2 linked regions of the Cupriavidus necator genome follow. The protein of the gene in region 2 interacts with the protein of the main gene of each other region in a pairwise test. Links are inferred from orthologs where the notes say so. Each region holds a gene or a part of one and is shown on either strand. Other genes may lie near its edges.

Region 1 (8,357 bases), on a different replicon or contig from region 2:
ATCCTCGATCGCCTGAAGGCGTTCCGGGCACTCCGGATGGAAATGCCCCATCTCGTGCCGCTGGAACTCGGGGTGCGTGTAATAGCCTGTCGGCATCTCTTATCGTCGCGATGTTGTCTCCAATCGCTACGTTAGCACACGCCAGCCCAAGCCACCCAGCGGCGCCGGCGCGCCATCTCGTGACGACTTGCCGGCAGTTGCCGCAGTGGCATCCGCTATACTCGGTGCGACTTGCAAAGGACATCATGACCGACACCCAGCGCTCACTGCGACGCCCCCTGCTGGGCGCCGCGCTTTCCGCTGCCGCACTCGGACTCTGCGGCCTCTCCCCCAGCCTGCTCGCCGCGGGCAAGCGCCGCGTCAGCATGCGCGAGGAAGAGATCGAACCCGGCCGCTACCGCGACAATCCGCAGACCCGCGCATTTATCGACGAGATGGTGGCCCGCCACCGCCTTGACCGTGGCATGCTGCAGGAGTGGTTTGGCCAGGCGGTCTATTCCGCCACCGTGGTGCGTCTGATCATGCCGCCCGCCACCACCGGCCGCAAAAGCTGGCGCACCTACCGCTCGCGCTTTATCGAGCCGATCCGCATCAACGCGGGCGTGCGCTTCTGGCAGGACAACCGCGACACGCTGCGCCGCGCCGAAGCCGAGTTCGGCGTGCCGGCATCGGTCATCGTCGGCATCATCGGCGTGGAAACCATCTATGGCCGCGACATGGGCACCTTCCGCGTGCTCGATTCGCTGTCCACGCTCGCCTTCGACTACCCGGACACGCCCAACCGCGAAGCCCGCACCACGCTGTTCCGCAACCAGCTGGCCGACTACCTGCTGTGGTGCCGCGACACCCGCACCGACGTGTACTCGGTGCTGGGCTCCTTCGCGGGCGCGATCGGCATCCCGCAGTTCATGCCGACCAGCCTGCGCGAATACGCCATCGACTACGACAACAACGGCCGCATCGACCTGCGCAACAGCCCTACCGACGCCATCGGCAGTGTCGCGCGCTTCCTGCAGCTGCACGGCTGGGAGCCGGGCCGCCCGGTGGTGTGGCGCATTGCCGGCGACGCCGGCAGCCTGGGTATCGCCACCGCCGCGGCCGACGGTGAGCCGTGGCCCACGCGCACGCTCAACCAGCTGACCCGCGCCGGCCTGCGCGTGGACGAGCCGATCGACCCCGCGCGCGAAGGCGAGACTGGCGTGCTGGTGGTGGACTTGCCCACCCCCGACCAGCCGACCGAGTACCTGCTCGGCCTGCGCAACTTCTACGTGCTGACGCGCTACAACCGCAGCTTCTTCTATGCGCTGGCGGTGTACCAGCTGGGCGAGGCGGTCAAGGCGGCGATGGGCTGACGCCAGCTGCCCGCCAAAGCAAGAAAGGCCTCGCATTTGCGAGGCCTTTCTTGTTGGCACCGGTTCAGGTCACGCCGGGAACACGCCGGTCGACAGGTAGCGGTCGCCGCGGTCGCACACAACGAACACGATGGTGGCGTTCTCCACTTCCTCGGCAATGCGCAGCGCCACGCAGAGCGCGCCCGCGGCCGAAATGCCGCAGAAGATGCCCTCTTCGGACGCCATGCGCCGCGCCATGTGCTCGGCATCGCCCTGGCTCACCGGCTCGGTGCGGTCGATGTAGCTGGCATCGTAGATCTTGGGCAGATACGCCTCGGGCCACTTGCGGATGCCCGGGATGCGCGAGCCTTCGGCCGGCTGCGCGCCGATGACCTGGATCTCCGGGTTCTGTTCCTTCAGGTAGCGCGACACGCCGGTAATGGTGCCGGTGGTGCCCATCGCCGAAACGAAGTGGGTGATGCGGCCGTCGGTATCGCGCCAGATCTCCGGCCCGGTGCCCTCGTAGTGCGCCTGCGGGTTGTCCGGGTTGGCGAACTGGTCGAGGATCACGCCCTTGCCATCGCGCTCCATCGAATCCGCCAGGTCGCGGGCGTACTCCATGCCGCCCTTGACCGGGGTCAGGATGATCTCGGCACCGTAGGCCGCCATGCTCTGGCGGCGTTCGAGGCTCAGGTCCTCGGGCATGATCAGCACCATCTTGTAGCCGCGGATGGCGGCCGCCATGGCCAGCGCGATGCCGGTATTGCCGGAAGTCGCCTCGATCAGGGTGTCGCCCGGCTTGATGCGCCCGCGCGCCTCGGCCCGGGCGATCATCGACACCGCGGGGCGGTCCTTGACCGAACCGGCCGGGTTGTTGCCTTCGAGCTTGCCGAGGATCACATTGCCGCGCGCGTCGTTGGCGGCACCGGGGATGCGCTGCAGTCTGACCAGCGGCGTATTGCCGATGGTGTCTTCAATTGTCTTGTAGGCCATGGAGCGAGGGGTCGCGAAAGGGGGTCGCAAACGGGGGATTCCAATTCGCCGGCCATTGTAATCCAGACACCTATCCCTCGCCGGCAGGCGGGATTTACGCTGCCACCCGCCCGCCTGCGCCCATCCTGCCCTGGCTCAGCCCTCTTCGTGGTTGCCTTCGCCCAACAGGTGGTACAGCAGGATGCAGCCGAAGGTGGCAGTCCCGATGCCGCCCAGCGTCATGCCGCCCAGTTTCAGCGTCAGGTCGCCGGCGGCCACCGTCAGCGTGGCGCCAACCGTGATCAGGTTGCGCGAGCTGGAGAAGTCCACCTTGTTCTGCACCCAGATCCGGCCCGCCGTCGCCGCGATCAGGCCGAACACGACGATGGTCAGCCCGCCGATCACCGGACCCGGGATGGTCAGGATCAGCGCACCGAACTTGGGCGAGAAGCCCAGCAGGATGGCCACCGCGGCCGCGACCACGAAGATCAGCGTCGAGTAGATCTTGGTGACCGCCATCACGCCCATGTTCTCGGCATAAGTGGTCACGCCGGTGCCGCCGCCGCTGGCCGACAGCATGGTCGCGATGCCGTCGCCGATGAAGGCACGGCCGATATACGGGTCCAGGTTGCGCCCGGTCATCACGCCGATGGCCTTGATATGACCCAGGTTCTCCGCCACCAGCACAATCGCCACCGGGGCGATCAGCAGCATGGCGCTGAGCTCGAAGGTCGGCGCCGTGAACGCCGGCAGCCCGAACCAGCTGGCCGCTGCCACGCTGGAGAAGTCGATCGGCTTGCCCAGCCCCATCACATTGGTGCCCAGGTAGTAGGCGAGGTAGCCGGCCAGGCCGCCGATCAGCACCGGCAGGCGCCCGATCATGCCGGGCGCACGCACCGCCACCAGCCCCACGGCCACCACCGTCAGCAGGCCCACCCAGGTATCGAGGGCCGCCCCGCTGACCGCCTTGACCGCTACCGGGGCCAGGTTCAGCCCGATCGCCGCGACGATGGCGCCGGTCACCACCGGCGGCATCAGCTTTTCGACCCAGGCGTAGCCCACCGCCTGCACGATCAGGCCGATCACCGTGTACAGCGCGCCGGCGGCGATGATGCCGCCCAGTGCCACCGGGATATTGAGGTTGGGGCCGCTGCCCGCGTAGCCGGTGGCGGCGATCACCACGGCGATGAAAGCGAAGCTGGAGCCAAGATAGCTCGGCACCCGCCCGCGCACGCACAGGAAGAAGATCAGCGTGCCGATGCCGGAAAACAGGATGGCGATATTCGGGTTGAAACCCATCAGGATCGGTGCAATGGCGGTCGAGCCGAACATCGCCACCACGTGCTGGATGCCGGCCAGCAGCGTCTGCCCGGCGGGCAGCCGCTCATCCGGCCCGATCACACCTTCGGTCTTGAGCCGCCACTGCGGCAGGAATCCCGCGTCCTCGCCATTCGCCATATTGTTCTGCTCCCTGTGGTCCGGGCTGGCCGCCTGGTCGGCGGCCGCCGCGTTTGTGCCTGGTTGTTTGGTAGATGCGTGCCTGTCGGCAGTCACGCGCGGCAGATCCTGCCGGCGCGGCGTCCGCATGATACTCCGCCGCCACGGGGCGTGCGAAGCGGCAAGGGTCTAGCACAACCCATACCAGCAAGGAGAGCGCCCGGCCACGTGGCAGCCGGGCGCCAGCCCCTGCGCCTGCTAGCGCGCCGGCTTGGTGGCCGCCGCGGGCGCTGCCTTGGCGGCCTTGGCCGGGGCCGCTGCTGCGGCTCCCTTCGGGCCAATGGCGAGGCCAGCGTCCTGCAGCTTCGCCACGGACTTCGGCCCGATGCCGCTGACGCGCTCGGCCAGGTCCGCGGCGTCCTTGTAGGGCCCACGCTTGTTGCGTTCGTCGATGATGTTGCGGGCGGTGGCGGCTCCCACGCCCTTGACCGAGGTCAGCGCCGCCTCGTCCGCCGTGTTGACATCGATGGCGGCATGCGCGGCACCGCCTGCGAACAGGCAGATGGTTGCAGCAAGGAATACCAGGGAAAAACGCCGGGCAAGTTGCCGGACCCAATGCTTGAACATGAAGGCTCTCCTTTCCTGTGGATGGTCTGAGGTACCACCCCCGCCGGGGCGGCGAGGTCAGGTCAGGATAGGGGCGGGCCGCAGCGGCGGCCCATGCGGCAACAAAAGTTGACACCGGCCGCACGAAAGCGTGTCGGCCGGCTGCGCGCCGATTGTCAGCCGGCGCGTTCGATCAGCCAGCGGCAGTAGCGCGCCACGCCTTCCTCGACGCTCAGGAACGGCTCGCTGTAGCCGGCGCTGCGCAGCTTCGACACATCCGACTGCGTAAAGCACTGGTACTTGCCGCGCAGCGCATCGGGGAACTTGACGTACTCGAGCAGGCCTTCCTGCACCAGTTCATCGAGCGACAGGCGCGGCTTGCCTTCGGCCTCGCGCAGGGTATTGACCACGGTGGCGGCGATGTCGTTGAACGGCTGCGCGCGGCCGGTGCCGAGATTGAAGATGCCGGACTTGTCCGGATGGTCGAAGAAGTGCAGGTTGACCTTGACCACGTCCTCGACCGAGATAAAGTCGCGGCTCTGCATGCCGGGGGCATAGCCACCGTACTCGCCGAACAGCTTCACCGTGCCGTCGGCGCGGAACTGGTTGAAGTTGTGGAAGGCGACCGAGGCCATGCGGCCCTTGTGCGTTTCACGCGGGCCGTACACGTTGAAGTAGCGGAAGCCCACGATCTGCGACAGCGCCGACGGCAGCCGGCGCCGCACGATCTGGTCGAACAGGAACTTGGAGTAGCCGTACACGTTCAGCGGGCGCTCAAACTCGCGGTCTTCGCGGAACACCTGCGAAGCACCGTAGGTAGCCGCCGACGACGCATACAGGAACTGCGTGCCCTGTTCCAGGCAGCTCTCCATCAGCGACAGCGTGTAACGGTAGTTGTTCTCCATCATGTAACGGCCGTCGGTCTCCATGGTGTCGGAGCACGCGCCCTCATGGAATACCGCCCGCACCTTGCCGAACTCGCCGCGGGCAAAGCGCGCGAGGAAGTCCTGCTTGTCCAGGTAGTCGGAGATCTCGCAGTCGACCAGGTTGTGGAACTTGTCGGCACGGGTCAGGTTGTCGACAGCGATGACGTTGGTCTCGCCGCGGTCGTTCAGGCCTTTGACGAGGTTGCTGCCGATAAAGCCAGCGGCGCCGGTGACGATGATGGTCATGGTCGGATCAGGATGGGGGCGCCACGCCTCACGGGGCGGCGCCGAACAATTCAGAATAAGAGACGACGGCGGTACCAAGCTTGCCCACCACGATGGCGCCGGCACGATTGGCATGCTGCACGGCTTCCTTGAGCGGCACGCCGGCACCCAGCATGGTGGCGAGCGTGGCGATCACGGTATCGCCCGCACCCGATACATCATAGACCTCGCGCGCCTGGGCGGAGACGTGCAGCACCTCGGCCTCGGTGTAGAGCGTCATGCCCTCTTCCGAGCGCGTCAGCAACAGCGCCTCCAGCTGCAGCCCGCGGCGCAGGTTCTGCGCGCGGATGGTCAGGTCGGCCTCGGTCTTCCAGGCGCCGACCACGGCACGCATCTCGGCCCGGTTGGGGGTGATCAGGGTGGCGCCGCGGTAGCGCGAGTAGTCGTCGCCCTTGGGATCGATCAGCACCTTGCGCCCGGCCGCGCGGCTGGCGTCGATCATGCGCGTGACGTGGGTCAGACCGCCTTTGCCGTAATCGGACAGCACCAGCACCTGGTAGTCGTTGATCAGGGCCAGGAAGCGGTCCTGTACCGCGGCCAGCACTTCATGCGCCGGCGCGCTCTCGAAATCCACGCGCAGCAACTGCTGCTGGTGCGCCACCACGCGCAGCTTGATGGTGGTGTTGAGCTTGGGATCGCGGTGCAGGTAGGGCTGCACATGGCTCTCGCCCAGCAGCGCTTCAAGCGTGCGGGCCGGCTCGTCGTCGCCGACCACGCCCAGCATGCCCACGCGTGCGCCCAGTGCCGCGGCATTGCGGGCCACGTTGGCGGCGCCGCCCAGGCGCTCGTCGCTGCGCTTGACCTGGACCACCGGCACCGGTGCTTCCGGCGAGATGCGCTCCACATCGCCGAACCAGTAGCGGTCCAGCATCATGTCGCCGACCACCAGGATATGGGACTGCCGGATCTGCTCCTGCGGAATGACGGTCTTGTTCATGAAGATCCTTGGCAATATCGCGCCGGCCGCGGCCGCCGCGTTAGCTTATCGGTTGATGAGTCCGTTGACCCGCCGGCGCCTCATTCGTTCACGGCCTGCCGGGTCGGGCGGCCGATGGCGTGGTACTCCACGCCGGTCTCGACCATGGCCTCAGGCTCATACAGGTTGCGCCCGTCGAAGACCACCGGGGCCTTCAGGCGCCGCTTGATCTGACCGAAGTCTGGGCTGCGGAACACCTTCCATTCAGTCACGATCACCAGCGCGTCGGCGCCGTCCAGCGCATCCATCTGGTTCTCGTGGAAACTCACGCGCGCGGCGCCGCCCGGCAGGTCGGCCAGGTCGGCATCCAGCACGCGCCGGGCTTCGGCCATCGACACCGGGTCGTGCATGCGCAGCGACGCGCCGCGCGACACCAGTTCGCGTGCCAGCACCCGCGACGGTGCCTCGCGCATGTCGTCGGTGTTGGGCTTGAAGGCCAGGCCCCACACCGCAAAGGTGCGGCCAGTCAGGTCATCGCCGAAGCGGCGCACGACCTTGTCGCCCAGCACGCGCTTCTGTGCGCCGTTGACCGATTCCACCGCTTCCAGCACGCGCATCGGCTTGCCATGGTCGGCGGCGGTGCGCATCAGCGCCTGCACGTCCTTGGGGAAGCATGAACCGCCATAGCCGGCGCCGGCATACAGGAAGCTGTAGCCGATGCGCGGGTCCGATCCGATGCCCATGCGCACCAGTTCGATATCGGCGCCGACCTCGTCGGCCAGGTTGGCCAGCTCGTTCATGAACGAGATGCGCGTGGCCAGCATCGAATTGGCGGCGTATTTGGTGAACTCGGCCGAGCGCACGTCCATGTAGAAGGTGCGCTCGTGGTGCCGGTTGAACGGCGCGTAAAGCTGGCGCATGGTGGCCTGCGCGTGGCGGCCGGCGACGTCGGCGTTGCAGCCCAGCACGATGCGGTCCGGGCGCATGAAGTCCTCGACCGCGGCGCCCTCCTTCAGGAACTCGGGGTTCGACACCACCGAGAACTGCAGGTCTTCCAGGCTGCGCGCGGCCAGCTCCGCGCGGATCGTGGCGGCCACGCGGTCGCCGGTGCCAACCGGCACGGTGGACTTGTCGACCACGACCTTGAAGCCGGTCATATGGCGGCCGATATTGCGCGCCGCCGCCAACACGTACTTCAGGTCGGCAGAGCCGTCTTCGTCCGGGGGCGTGCCCACGGCGATGAACTGCACGTCGGCGTGCTCGACGCTGGCCGCCACGTCGGTGGAAAAGGTCAGCCGCCCGGCGGCCCGGTTGCGCTGGATCAGCTCCTGCAGGCCCGGCTCGTAGATCGGCACCCCGCCTGCGTTAAGCAGCGCGATCTTCTGCTCGTCCAGGTCCAGGCAGAACACGTCGTTGCCAAGTTCCGCCAGGCAGGCGCCGGTGACAAGGCCGACATAGCCGCTGCCGATGATCGTGACTTTCATAGCGTCAATTCAATTCTGTTGCACAGGCCGCCCGGGATCAGCCGAGCGTCTCGGAACGCCGCGGGGCGTAGGTTTCCCAGCGGTTGCATCCCGGGCATTGCCAATAGAAAAGCCGGGCGCGGAAGCCGCACTCGCGGCAGGTGTAGCGCGCGAGGTTGCGCGTGCGCAGCTGCAGCAGGTCACGGATGGCCGTGGTTTCCTGCGCTTGCTCGCCGTTGCCGTCGGCGCCCTCGGCACCCTCTGCCGGGGCATCGGCACCCGCCGGCTGCGCGGACGGGGCGCCGGCCGTGACCACCGCCGCCTGCGCCTCGAAATACTTGGTCAGCGCCAGCAGCGTGGGCTGGCGGCGCAGCTGTTCGCGCATCAGGCGCGCGGCGGCTTCCGGGCCATTCACTTCCAG
Region 2 (8,339 bases):
CTGGGAGCGGCTGGAGCGCGAACACGCAGTGACTTATCCGTGCAAGGAAGAGGGCGACCCGGGCGAACCGGTGATCTTTATCGACAGCTTCCCGACCGCCAGCGGCCGGGGGCGCTTCGTGCCGGCCGACATCATCCCGGCAGCCGAGCGGCCCGATATCGACTACCCGATGGTGCTGATCACCGGCCGCCAGCTCGAGCACTGGCACACCGGCAGCATGACGCGGCGCGCCGGCGTGCTGGATGCGATCGAGCCCGATCCGGTGGCGCTGGTGCACCCGCTGGACCTGGACGCGCTGGGCGGCAAGCCGGGCGACGTGGTCACGCTGGCATCGCGCCGCGGCGAAGTCACGCTGTACGCGCGGGCCGATGCCGGCACGCCGCGCGGGGCGGTGTTCGTGCCGTTCTGCTATTACGAGGCGGCGATCAACAAGCTGACCAATGCGGCACTGGACCCCTTCGGCAAGATCCCGGAGTTCAAGTACTGCGCGGTGAAGATGGCACTGGGCGGCGCGCCGCCGGAGCAGTCGAGCTACGGCGGCGGGCAGATCCTGGCGGCGGTGTAGGGCCGACGGCAAGCCCTGGCGGGGCCGTCTGCGCGGGTAGCGCAGGCGGCCCTTTTTGTTGGGTGATTATCCGGAGTTTCGGGAAATTGATTGCTGTAGCTTCCGGCTAATCAAATCAATCGTGACAGGCTACGCTTCGGTTCATTCCCTACACAACCCGGAGCCCGCCATGAAAGCCATCGGCCTGACCCAGTACCTGCCCATCTCCGACCCGCGTTCGCTGCAAGACGTGGAGATCGACATGCCCAGCCCCGGCGGCCGCGACCTGCTGGTGAAGGTTGAGGCCGTCTCGGTCAACCCGGTCGACACCAAGGTGCGCGCGCCCAAGGCGCAGGTAGAGCCCGCGCCGCGCGTGCTGGGCTGGGACGCGGCCGGCACGGTGGCCGCCGTGGGGCCGGAGGTGACCCTGTTCAAGGTCGGCGACCCGGTCTACTACGCGGGCAGCATCACTCGGTCCGGCTCCAACGCCGAGTTCCACCTGGTCGATGAGCGCATCGTCGGCCACAAGCCTGCCTCGCTGGATTTCGCCAACGCGGCGGCGCTGCCGCTGACGGCGATCACCGCCTGGGAGGCTCTGTTCGACCGGCTGGGCATTTCGCCCAATGGGGATCACGCCGGGCGCCCGGTGCTGATCATCGGCGGCGCGGGCGGCGTGGGCTCGATCGGCATCCAGCTGGCCAAGGTGCTGGCCGGGCTGACCGTGATCGCCACCGCGTCGCGGCCCGAGTCGCAGGAATGGTGCCGCCGCCTTGGCGCCGACCATACGGTTGACCATCGTGGCGATCTGCCGGCGCAGCTGAAGGCGCTGGGATTTGCCGAGGTCGACTACATCCTCTGCTTCAACGACATCGACGGGCATTTCCCGGCGATGGCTGAAGTGGTCGCCCCGCAGGGCAAGATCTGCACGATCGTCGCAAATACGCGGCCGTTGCCGGTGGAATTGCTCAAGAACAAGAGCGCCACCTTCGTCTGGGAATTCATGTTCACGCGCGCCATGTACAGCACGCCCGACATGGTCGCGCAGCATCGTCTGCTTAACGAGGTCACGCGGCTGGTCGATGCCGGGCGCCTGCAGACCACGCTGGGCGAGAACCTGGGGCGCATCAATGCGGAGAACCTGCGGCGCGCGCACGCCATGCTGGAAGGCGGGCGCACTATCGGCAAGCTGGTGCTGGAAGGGTTCTGAGCCGGCGTGCCGCGCCCGGCAAACGACAACGTCCGCCGGGATGCCCCGGCGGGCGTTGTGCGTTCCCGGGGCAGGGGTCAGCCCATCTTGCCGAGGATGCTCTGCATCTCGTCGCTATTGAAGGCGCGCAGGGTTTGGGTGCGCACGTTGCCGGCTGCGCCGATGGTCAGCCCGAAGCTGGTCATGGTCTCGTCGTCGGGCGCTTCGACGGTGAGCACGATGTCGTATTCGCCCAGCGTCCAGTAGATGTCTTTCATCTGCACGCCCAGGCGTGCCCCCATCTCGCGCACGGCGGCCGCGCGCTTGGTGGTGTCCTTGACGGTGCGGATGCCCTGGTCGGTGAAGCTGGCTAGCACGATGTAGCGGGTCATGGCGGGACCTCCGGTTATGGTTGGATCGGTCGCCGTCCCGGCGGCGTGCATGGGGCAAGCGGCCGGGGCAGTGGTTCAGGGCTTCGGGGCGTGGCGAGGCGCGAATGGCATGGCGCCTCACCGTTGATGCTCGCGATGTCTGAGCAACTTCATGCCAACGCATATTGCGCGCCAGTCGGCGCGGCAGGCCAGGATGCGGATCGCGGACGCGCGCTCGGCTGTTCCAGCCGGCCGGTGTGTGCCGGTGTGTTTCAGTTGCGATACTGCGTGCGACTCAGTCCCCTGGGCTGCCACCGTCTGCGCTGTCGGGCGTGTCGAGCGCACGCATGTTGTCCAGCAACTTGAGCAGGTAATGCAGCGTGTGCGTCAGGTCATTGGTAGAAAACCCCGTCAGCGCCTGCTCGTAATAGGCCCGGATCTTCGGCTGCGCCTGGTGCAGCCAGACCTCCCGGCCCGGTTCGCTCATCCGTATCAGCCGTGAGCGGCGGTCGCGGCCGTCCGGGGCCAGCGTGACGTGGCCGTCGCGTTCCATCCGGCTGACCAGTCCTGACAGGTTTTGCCGGCTCACCATCAGGTAGCGGGCCAGGTCGCCCACGCTCATGCCATCGGCGGCTTCCGGACGCGACAACGCGCCGAGCACGGCCCACTGCTGCGTCGTCAGGCCCTCTGCCTCGACGGCTCGTGATCCCGTTTTATGCAACATATTTGCGCATTGGTATAGCCGGAAGAAAAGCCGGTTGGCCAGTTCCATGCGCGCGTTTGTGGGGAGTTCTACTTCTACGTCCGGGTTAACCATAGTCTTTTTCACAGTGTTGGCGTCTTGCGCAGGCAATGGCTGCCTCCTATTATAGGTAAATATATTTACCTAATTGGCGGTGCGATGTGACGGCGTCATGGCCGGCACGATAGCACCGGAATCCTGAAAGGAGAACGCTGTGCAAGGACTTGAAGGCAAGACGGTCATCGTGACCGGTGGTGGCGGTGGTATCGGCGGTGCAACGTGTTTGCGCTTTGCGCGCGCCGGGGCGGCGGTGGGCGTACTCGACCTTAACCCGGAAGCGGCCGAGCGCGTCGCCGGCCAGATCCGCGAGGCTGGCGGGCGGGCGCTGGCGATCCGCTGCGACATCACCGAGCGCGCCAGCGTGGATGCCGCGGTGGCGGCAGTGGAGCAGGGCCTGGGCCCGGTGGACGTGCTGGTCAACAACGCCGGCTGGGATGTGTTCAAGCCATTCATCAAGACCGAGCCCGCGCAATGGGATCGGCTGATCGCCATCAACCTGATCGGCGCGCTGCACATGCACCACGCGGTGCTGCCGGGCATGGTCGCGCGCCGGCGCGGACGCATCGTCAGCATTGCCTCGGACGCGGCGCGCGTGGGTTCGTCCGGCGAGGCGGTCTATGCCGCATGCAAGGGTGGGTTGGTGTCGTTCTCCAAGACGATTGCCCGCGAACATGCGCGCCACGGCATCACCGTCAACGTGGTGTGCCCAGGGCCGACCGAGACCGCGCTGTTCGAAGACTACAAGCAGGGTGCGGGCAACCCCGAGAAGCTGGTGGAAGCCTTTACCCGCTCGATCCCGCTGGGCCGCATCGGCCAGCCCGACGACCTGCCCGGCGCAGTGCTGTTCTTTGCCAGCGACGACGCCGGCTTTATCACCGGCCAGGTGCTGAGCGTGTCGGGCGGCCTGACCATGAACGGCTGAGCAAGCAAACACCAGAAAACGGAGACCACCATGCAATACGAAGACATCCTGTACGAAGTGCGCAACGGCGCCGCCTGGATCCTCATCAACCGCCCGGAAAAGATGAACGCCTTCCGCGGGCGCACCTGCGACGAACTGATCCACGCCATCAACCGCGCCGGCTATGACCGCGAGATCGGCGCCATCGTGCTGGCCGGTGCCGGCGAAAAGGCCTTCTGCACCGGCGGCGACCAGTCCGCGCACGAGGGCCAGTACGACGGCCGCGGCACCATCGGCCTGCCGATGGAAGAACTGCACAACGCCATCCGCGACGTGCCCAAGCCGGTGATCGCGCGCGTGCAGGGCTATGCCGTGGGCGGCGGCAACGTGCTGTGCACGATCTGCGATTTCACCATCGCGTCGGACAAGGCCGTATTCGGGCAGGTCGGGCCCAAGGTCGGTTCGGTCGACCCGGGCTACGGCACCGCCTTCCTGGCGCGCGTGGTGGGCGAGAAGAAGGCGCGCGAGATCTGGTACCTGTGCCGCCGCTATCCGGCCGCGGAAGCGCTGGCAATGGGGCTGGTCAATGCGGTGGTGCCGCACGAGCAGCTCGATGCCGAGGTACAGAAGTGGTGCGACGAGATCATGGAGAAGAGTCCCACCGCGATCGCCATTGCCAAGCGCTCCTTCAATCTCGATACCGCGCACCAGAGCGGCATCGCCGGCATGGGCATGTACGCGCTCAAGCTCTATTACGACACCGAGGAATCGCGCGAAGGCGTGCGCGCTTTCCAGGAAAAGCGCAAGCCCGAGTTCCGCAAGTACGCGAAGTAAGCCGTGCCGTCCGAACCAGCGGAGACCACCATGAATCCCTATCTTGACGAAGACCTGACGGCGCTGGCCGAGCACGCGCGCCGCTTTGCCGATGCGCGCGTGGCGCCCGGCTACCTGGAGCGCGACCGCACCCGCGTGCTGGACCGCGCGCTGATGCGCGAAATGGGCGAGATGGGCTTTATCGCGCCCGAACTGCCGGAGCAGTATGGCGGGCAGGGCATGGGCTCATTGGCCGCCGGCGTGATCCATGAAGCCGTGGCGCGTGCCGACCTGAGCCTGTCGTACATCAACTTGCTCGCGTCGCTCAATGGCCAGATCCTGGCGCACCATGCACAGCCGGAAATCGCCGGACCGTGGCTGCAGCGCCTGACGCGCGGCGAGGCGCTGCTGGCAATCGCGCTGACCGAGCCGCGCGGCGGCTCCGACGCGGCCAGCCTGCGCCTGCGCATGGAGCGCGATGGCGACGTCTACGTGCTCAACGGCGAGAAGACCTCGATCTCCGCCGCCGACCAGGCCGATGCCGCGGTGGTCTTTGCCCGCAGCGGCACCGTCGAGTCCGGCGCGCGCGGCGTGTCTGCGCTGCTGGTGCCGATGGACCTGCCGGGCATCACGCGCAACCGCTTCGACTGCCACGGCCAGCGCGCCATCGGGCGCGGCTCGATCTTCTTCGAGAACGTGCGCGTGCCGGCCAGCCACCTGCTCGGCAAGGAGGGGGAGGGGTTCGTGCAGGTGATGCAGGGCTTCGACTTCTCGCGCGCGCTGATCGGCCTGCAGGTGCTGGCGGTGGCGCAGGCCGCGCTGGACGAGACCTGGGCCTACGTGGCCGAGCGCCAGGCCTTCGGCAAGCCGCTGTCGGCCTTCCAGGGCGTGTCGCATCCGCTGGCCGATTTCGAGACCCAGGTGCAGGGTGCGCGCCTGCTGTGCCTGCAGACGCTGTGGCTCAAGGACCGTGGCCTGCCGCATACCGCCGAGGCGGCGATGTGCAAGTGGTGGGCGCCCAGGCTGGCGTACGACGTGGTGCACCAGTGCCTGCTGTCGTTCGGCCACGGTGGTTATGACCGCGGCGTGATGGAGCAGCGCCTGCGCGATGTGCTGGGCTTCCAGATCGGCGACGGCACGGCACAGATCATGAAGACCATCATTGCCCGCACGCGCGCGGGGCGCGAAGCCGTACCGGCCTGAAGCGGCGCCACGACCGCCGAGCCGTCCGATAAAGAGGAGACACCCATGGATTTCGACGCCGTACTGATCGCGCCGCGCCGTGCCGCCAGCATTGCCGCCAGGCATTGGCATGACCGCACCGTCAACGACTACCTGGCCGCCTGCGTGCGCGACCGGCCCGACGCCCCAGCGCTGACGGCGCTGAGCCTCGACAGCGGCAGCATGACACGCTTCACCTGGCGCGAACTGGCCCGGATGGCGGACCGGGTAGCGATGGGTCTCAGCCGCCTCGGCATCGGCGCGCAGGATGTGGTGTCATGCCAGCTCCCGAACGGCTGGCACCTGACTGTGCTGTATCTCGCCTGCTCGCGGCTGGGCGCGGTGCTCAACCCGCTGATGCCGATCTTCCGCGAGCGCGAGCTGTCGTTCATGCTGGCGCATGCGCAATGCAAGGTGGCGGTGGTGCCGCAGCTGTTCCGCGGCTTCGGCCATGCCCAGATGCTGCAGGGTTTGCGCGAGGCATTGCCGGCGCTGCGCCACATCGTTGTTGCCGGCGGTGATGGCGCGGACAGCTTTGAAGCACTGCTTAGCGGTCCCGCCTGGGAATATGAGCCCGATGCCGCCAACATCCTGCTGCGCAGCTGTCCCGGCCCGGACGACGTCACGCAGCTGATCTACACCTCCGGCACCACCGGCGAGCCCAAGGGCGTGATGCATAGCGCCAACACGCTGTTCTCCAACATCGTCGCCTACGCCGAACGGCTGCGCCTGACCAGCGACGATGTGGTGCTGATGGCGTCGCCGATGGCGCACCAGACCGGCTTCATGTATGGACTGCTGATGCCGGTGTTGCTGGGGGCGCATGCTGTGCTGCAAGACATCTGGGACCCGGCGCGCGCGGCCGCGCTGATCCGCGAGGAGGGCGTGACCTTCACCATGGGTTCGACGCCGTTCCTGACCGATCTGGCGCGTGTGGTGGCGGAGTCCGGCACGCCGGTTCCCAGCCTGCGCATCTTCCTGTGCGCCGGTGCGCCGATTCCCGGCGCGCTGGTCGAGCGCGCCCGCGAGGCGCTCGGCGCGAAGATCGTATCGGCCTGGGGCATGACGGAGAACGGTGCGGTTACCACCACGCTGCCGGATGACAGCGACGAGCGCGCCTCGACCACCGACGGCTGCCCGCTGCCAGGCGTCGAAATACGCATCGTGGACGGCACCGACGCCGACGTGCCGCCCGGCGAAACCGGCCGCCTGCTGGTGCGCGCCTGTTCCAACTTCGGTGGCTACCTGAAGCGCCCGCAGCTCAACGGCACCGATGCCGACGGCTGGTTCGACACCGGCGACCTCGCACGGCTGGATGCCAGCGGCTACCTGCGCATCGCCGGGCGCAGCAAGGACGTGATCATCCGCGGCGGCGAGAACATCCCCGTGCTGGAGGTCGAGACCCTGCTGTACCGCCATCCCGCGGTCTCCCAGGTGGCCATCGTCGCCTATCCCGACGAGCGCCTGGGCGAGCGCGCCTGCGCCTTCGTGGTACCGCGCGCCGGCCAGCCGTTCGACCAGGCGGCGATGGTGGACTGGCTCAAGGCGCAGAAAATGGCGCTGCAGTACATCCCCGAGAAGCTCGTGGTGCGGGACGCCTTGCCGGCCACGCCCGCCGGGAAGATCCAGAAATTCCGGCTGCGCGAGATGCTGCGCGGTGACGCGTCCTGAAGCTGGTTCCGCGGTGGCCCCGGCCACCGCGGAACGGCGCGCAAGCGCTCAGCGGCATTGCTTGTGCGCCGCGCTGACTGCGTCGCCAAACAACTCGGCCACCAGGTCGATCTCGGTCTCGCCGATGACCAGCGGTGGCAGGAAGCGCACCGTGGCGCCGTGGCGTCCGCCCAGTTCGACGATCAGCCCGCGCTGCAGGCATTCGCGTTGCACCGTGCGCGCGAAGGTGCCGTCGGCCGGGTAGGCGCCCACCGCATCGGCCTCGGCACGTTCGTCGATCAGTTCCACCCCGATCATCAGGCCGCGCCCGCGCACTTCGCCGATCGCGGGGCACGCGGTATGCAACTGCCGCAGCCGCGTGGCGAGGCGCTGGCCCATGGTCTCGGCATGGGCGACGATGCCTTGCGCGACCAGGGTGCGGATGGTGGCGGAGCCCGCCGCCATCGCCAGCTGGTTGCCGCGGAAGGTGCCGGCGTGCGCGCCCGGTTGCCACGCGTCGAGCGCGCTGTCGTAGATCACCACCGACATCGGCAAGCTGCCGCCGATCGCCTTGGACAGGACCAGCACGTCCGGCACGATGCCGGCATGCTCGAACGCGAACATGCGCCCGGTGCGGCCGAGCCCGGTCTGCACTTCGTCGAGCACCAGCGCGATGCCGTACTCGCGCGTGATGCGGCGCAGTTCGCGCAGCCAGCGCGCGGGCGCGGGGATCACGCCGCCTTCGCCCTGTACCGCTTCCACCACCACCGCCGCCGGCGGCAGCACGCCGGACTCCGGGTCGGCCAGCATCTGCTCGATATAGCGCAGGCCCGCGTCGATGCCGGCGTCGC

Evidence for each region.
Region 1: the proteins of badI (region 2) and rfaD interact in binary tests that used the Escherichia coli proteins (3 or more experiments, as listed by UniProt). The link is inferred for Cupriavidus necator from one-to-one orthologs.

The regions. Positions count from the first base shown.
Region 1 is NZ_CP066018.1:631,750-640,106, forward strand. Bases 3,521-6,326 are described here. They hold rfaD (ADP-glyceromanno-heptose 6-epimerase), read right to left. Parts: upstream 5,519-6,326; coding sequence 4,523-5,518; downstream 3,521-4,522. Other genes in these bases: I6H87_RS02990 (solute carrier family 23 protein), read right to left, coding at 3,521-3,761; I6H87_RS02995 (ComEA family DNA-binding protein), read right to left, coding at 3,999-4,367; rfaE1 (D-glycero-beta-D-manno-heptose-7-phosphate kinase), read right to left, coding at 5,547-6,326. Outside these bases: I6H87_RS02975 (histone deacetylase family protein), read right to left, coding at 1-96; mltB (lytic murein transglycosylase B), read left to right, coding at 246-1,352; cysteine synthase CysM, read right to left, coding at 1,422-2,324; more of I6H87_RS02990, read right to left, coding at 2,460-3,520; more of rfaE1, read right to left, coding at 6,327-6,494; I6H87_RS03010 (UDP-glucose dehydrogenase family protein), read right to left, coding at 6,575-7,957; lipopolysaccharide assembly protein LapB, read right to left, coding at 7,995-8,357. UniProt on the Escherichia coli protein: Catalyzes the interconversion between ADP-D-glycero-beta-D-manno-heptose and ADP-L-glycero-beta-D-manno-heptose via an epimerization at carbon 6 of the heptose.
Region 2 is NZ_CP066019.1:1,847,965-1,856,303, reverse strand. Bases 2,959-5,746 are described here. They hold badI (2-ketocyclohexanecarboxyl-CoA hydrolase), read left to right. Parts: upstream 2,959-3,855; coding sequence 3,856-4,638; downstream 4,639-5,746. Other genes in these bases: aliB (cyclohexanecarboxyl-CoA dehydrogenase), read left to right, coding at 4,669-5,746; badH (2-hydroxycyclohexanecarboxyl-CoA dehydrogenase), read left to right, coding at 3,058-3,825. Outside these bases: fdhF (formate dehydrogenase subunit alpha), read left to right, coding at 1-565; I6H87_RS27350 (zinc-binding alcohol dehydrogenase family protein), read left to right, coding at 735-1,751; I6H87_RS27345 (GYD domain-containing protein), read right to left, coding at 1,829-2,122; I6H87_RS27340 (MarR family winged helix-turn-helix transcriptional regulator), read right to left, coding at 2,397-2,918; more of aliB, read left to right, coding at 5,747-5,820; aliA (cyclohexanecarboxylate-CoA ligase), read left to right, coding at 5,866-7,509; I6H87_RS27315 (diaminobutyrate--2-oxoglutarate transaminase), read right to left, coding at 7,558-8,339. UniProt on the Escherichia coli protein: Converts o-succinylbenzoyl-CoA (OSB-CoA) to 1,4-dihydroxy-2-naphthoyl-CoA (DHNA-CoA).